2 regions of the Psychrobacillus sp. FSL K6-4046 genome follow, and region 1 is predicted to be linked to the other one. Evidence: riboswitches for the same ligand, from Rfam matches in the RefSeq annotation. Region 1 holds a riboswitch; the other holds the start of a gene.
The links. Region 1 has a riboswitch for lysine ahead of MKY09_RS18930 (transporter substrate-binding domain-containing protein). Riboswitches for the same ligand answer to the same signal wherever they lie in the genome.
Positions count from the first base shown of each region.

Region 2: linked by a shared signal. The riboswitch ahead of MKY09_RS05675 (Na+/H+ antiporter NhaC family protein) and the one ahead of MKY09_RS18930 (transporter substrate-binding domain-containing protein) in region 1 are both predicted to bind lysine.

Region 1 covers NZ_CP152020.1:3,827,696-3,829,907, forward strand. The annotation lists gene MKY09_RS18930 (transporter substrate-binding domain-containing protein) at 43-879, opposite strand; lysine riboswitch at 1,007-1,189, opposite strand; gene MKY09_RS18935 (M23 family metallopeptidase) at 1,325-2,212, opposite strand, start outside.
Region 2 covers NZ_CP152020.1:1,176,644-1,178,855, reverse strand. The annotation lists gene MKY09_RS05675 (Na+/H+ antiporter NhaC family protein) at 1-1,037, opposite strand, end outside; lysine riboswitch at 1,126-1,309, opposite strand; gene yunB (sporulation protein YunB) at 1,360-2,130, opposite strand; gene MKY09_RS05665 (bifunctional UDP-sugar hydrolase/5'-nucleotidase) at 2,173-2,212, opposite strand, start outside.

The DNA.
Region 1 (2,212 bases):
AAAAAACGAAACGGCTGCTTTTATTAGCAGCCGTTAGTATACTTATTCTGCAGCTGGTTGATTGGAAATAGCATTATCCATAATTTCTTGACGCTCTTCTTCTGAAATTCCTGCTAATATTTCATTTATTTTATCTGTTAAATCGCTACCTTTTTTCAATCCTACTGCAACAGCTGTTTCTTCTTCATCTGCAACAAATCCTTCTTCGAATTCAACCATGCTGAAGTTATCATTTGCAGAGGAAGCACTAATTCCTTCTGGACGTTCAGATACATAACCGTCGATCATGCCGGATTCCAGTGCTACACGCATTGCTGGAAAGTTATCTGATGCAGGCTGTTTTTTTACACCTTTAATTTGGTCTATCACTCCGTAGTGGGAAGTATTTAATTGGCCTGTAACTTTTGCTCCATTAAAGTCTTGAATGGAAGTGGCATCCTCAAATTTTCCGCCCTTTTTTACAACCATAACAAAGTTGGAAGTATAATAGTTTTCAGAGAAATCGATTGTTTTTTTACGCTCTGCTGTTGGTGACATTCCAGCAATAATTGCATCAATCTTACCCGAAGTTAAAGCTGGAACTAGACCGTCCCATTCGGTTTTAACGATTACCAGTTCTTTACCTAAGCCTTCTGCAATTTTTTTAGCAATTTCTACATCGTATCCACCAGCATACTCTGCGTTACCGTCCAATTTCACTCCACCGTTTTTGTCATCCATTTGAGTCCAGTTAAAGGGTGCATATCCTGCCTCTAGTCCTACTGTAAATGTATCTTGGGCAGATGCTGATCCAACGCTTCCTTCCTCTTTCGTTCCACAAGCAGCAAGCAATAAAAAAATGGATAGTAAAAATGTGAATGTAAATAGTCTCTTTTTCATCTCTAGTAATCTCCTTTTTTAAAGTTATTATATGTATGCAACCATACAAAAAGGACAACCGTACAAAAAAAGACTTGAGGTAGACTCAGGTCATAATGTATGGTTGCCCTAAATCCTCTACTTTTCCCCATGAGATAGCACACCATTATAAACCGGGACGTTTATAACGGACAGTCCTGCAATTCTTCACTGCAGACCCAGCATGTAATAATGAGTTTATTACAAGCTTCGGCGACATTTCCTTCTCCTTAGTATCTAAGCTTCTCAAGCTCCTCTAAGGACTGTTAAATATCGCGCCTCTACCTCACTTATAAAAGCGAGGTTATATTCAATTAGTTGTTCATAGTCTACAATAGAGATTTTCATCTGTCAACAAACATTCTATTGATTAATCAAAATATTACTATTTTTTAAACTTCATCATTCTAAATAGAAACGAACAGTCTTATTTAAAAAATGAACCTATAATACGGGGAATAAATAAGAAAAAATCTGCTAAAGTAAATGTATTTTCCACTTTGTCAAAGACATCCATTTTCGACTTTTCGTTCGGTTTGTAGGTCGTTACTGTATCGCCTTGAATTGGCTCAATCCCATCATAGAAGCTTATACGTATAGAGTGGCAGTTCACATAATCAGACGAATCCATCACCTGAAAATGTATATGAGGCTCAGAGGAGTTTCCAGAATTTCCACAAAGGCCAATTGTTTGTCCCTGCTTCACCGCGTCTCCTTCTTTTACTACTATAGAATATTGTTTGAAATGCGCAAGCAAGCTATATTCTCTATTTTCATGCTCCAAAATGACATAGTTTCCGGCTGGTTCTTTTTCATTCATTTCTCCGGGAATATTATCTACAATATCATTCATAACCTTTACTACCTTACCGTCTGCTGGCGCAACTACCTCTTTATCAAAAGCATAGTAACTTTCATTAAGTAATCTATTACCCTTATACGTCTGACCATTCTTCATCTTCACTAAATCATATGCATAGCGCTGAGATTCATAAACGTAATGATAGTTAAGAAATTCATTCGTCCCACCCCAGAAAACAAACCATTCTTCTTTAATAGGCATCATATATTTATTTTTGGTGTAACGTTGATCGCTTTTGGGGAAGGTTACATAAGGTTTTAATACTATGCCCTGGATGTAGTTAGCCGTATCAAAGGTTACACTAACTATTCTCTCCTTATTGTTATCTAACCATAAATACTGAGTTGAATAACCAATCTCGGTCTTTTTAATCATTTGGTAGCTTTCAACCTCCTGATTAAAGGAAATGGCTAAATCAATAAATTGGTCCAGTGATACTAGCTCTTTAAATTC
Region 2 (2,212 bases), 1.2 Mb from region 1:
ATAGATTGAACACCTGTACGTAAAGCCTTCCACACGTAGCTCATATTAGCATCTGGGTTCACTTTGAATTGGCGCGCATACAACAGGAAGGATAAAATACTTGCTACCAATCCACCTATAAATAAGGACAAAGGAACATCTGTATTTTCAAAGATGACAAAAATATCTAAAATTCCTCCAGACAACTGATAGCCTGTCCAGAACATCAATCCTAACGTTACCACTACTAAAGAGATGATTGGAAGCAATAAATCGATCACTTTACCATACTGATTGTCTGGAAAATCTCCTTCCATATCTCCTGGGTTTGTTTTATTTGGATCAAATAATACTCCTGTTTCCTTCGCACGTTTTTCATGCTTTTTCATTTCAAACAGATCAAAATCTGTCCATGCGGCAAAGAACACCATCGCTAAAGTAGCTATAACATAGAAATTCATTGGTGCCATTGTGATAAAAGCTTCTAACGGAGTATATTCTGTCACAGCATGTGTTGTGAAAATAACACCTAGCTGGCTGATCAAAAATGCTCCCCAGCTAGAAACTGGTGAGATTACACATATCGGTGCTGATGTAGAATCGATGAAATAGGCTAGCTTTGCACGAGAAACCTTATGCGAATCCGTAATTGGTCTTGCAATTTGCCCTACTGCTAATGCATTAAAATAATCGTCCACAAAAATAATGATTCCTAAAAAGGCTGTTAATAGTTTAGAGCCTCTTTTCGTTTTAATTCGCTTAATCGCCCAATTAGCGAAAGCCGTGCTTCCTCCTGACAGGCTGACAAAAGCGGTAACTACACCTAACAAGAGAATGAACAATAAAATATAAATGTTATATACATTTAATCCCCCATCCCAAAAAGAGATTTTAAAGGAATTCCATAACATTAACAAAGATCCAACAGGGCTAAATTCCTCTACTAGTAAGGCTGCAGAAAGAATACCTGCTCCTAACGATAACAAGACCCTTTTTGTCAATAAAACCATGATGATTGCCAATAGCGGTGGCACTAACGAAAAAATTGTATTCTCCAAAACTGTTCCTCCTTGAAAATAGAAAAGCCAACCTATAGTATTTTATAGGTTGGCTTATACATGAAATTTTAGTTATAACACTTTGTTTCACTTTTGTAGCTCCCCATCTATATGTCCCCATATACATGACAGTGTTATTCTTGTTCAAAATAACCCCAACTAAGCATCCTTGACTAGACATACTTAGTTTCGGCAAAACTTCCTTTCTATTACGATCCTTGGAGTCACCCTCCCGTAACATACTATTAAGCAATGCGGCCTCTACCTATTTATTATTCATTTTTATCTATTCTAACAGTAATTTAAGAAAAATGAAGTTTTTTTAATCTTCCGGTAACGGTATAGGTACCTCCACCGATGGAGCAGCCGACCCATCCCCACCTGTATAAATGTGAGGAACCTGCCCTTGTACTAGACCCATGGCTACTGGTATATTCTGTTCCACTACACTCATTTTACTAGCAAGCGGGACGATGATTTGTACATTCACCTTAATGTGGATACTAATTTCTACATACGCATTATTAATACCGAACTCGGTAATAGTAGGCACCACATTTGACTGAACGTTTCCGATCACGTGGAATCGAATTGGTATTTTCGGACCAAGGTTACCGATCAAAGGTATATTCGTTGCTTGCCCCATCGGAACAAAAAATACGACTCCACCTTGGTCTTCCATTGTTTGCTTATCATACTCAATATCATCCAAGTAAGGAAGACTTGATAAATTCCCTTGTTCAGCCTGTTCTAAATGGGATTGTACTAAACTATTTGTATCAGATAGCACTCGGTTAATAATTTCTGTATTGAATTTGGTTGTGACCATATTTTTGCTATCCGAAGGAACCTCTTCAATAATATCGTTTACATCTAGAACATTTGCCGTACGCGAGTTAATCGCCTTACTTATTACCATAGATGCAATCTTGTTCGTTTGCACTTCAGCATATTGTAAGTAAGTGGGAGTTAGTTGCGCATTTATATAATAGAATACCCAAGCCACTGACAATAGAAAGCATGTTAAAAAGATGGCTAATTTGCGTTGAGTGCTAAAAAATATGAAACGCTTCTTCTTTTTGCGATAAAACAACGAAAAAACCTCCTCATTACTTTTATGTAACGAGGAGGTCTATTATGCCCTACATTTATGCTCTTCCTTTATTCCATACCAT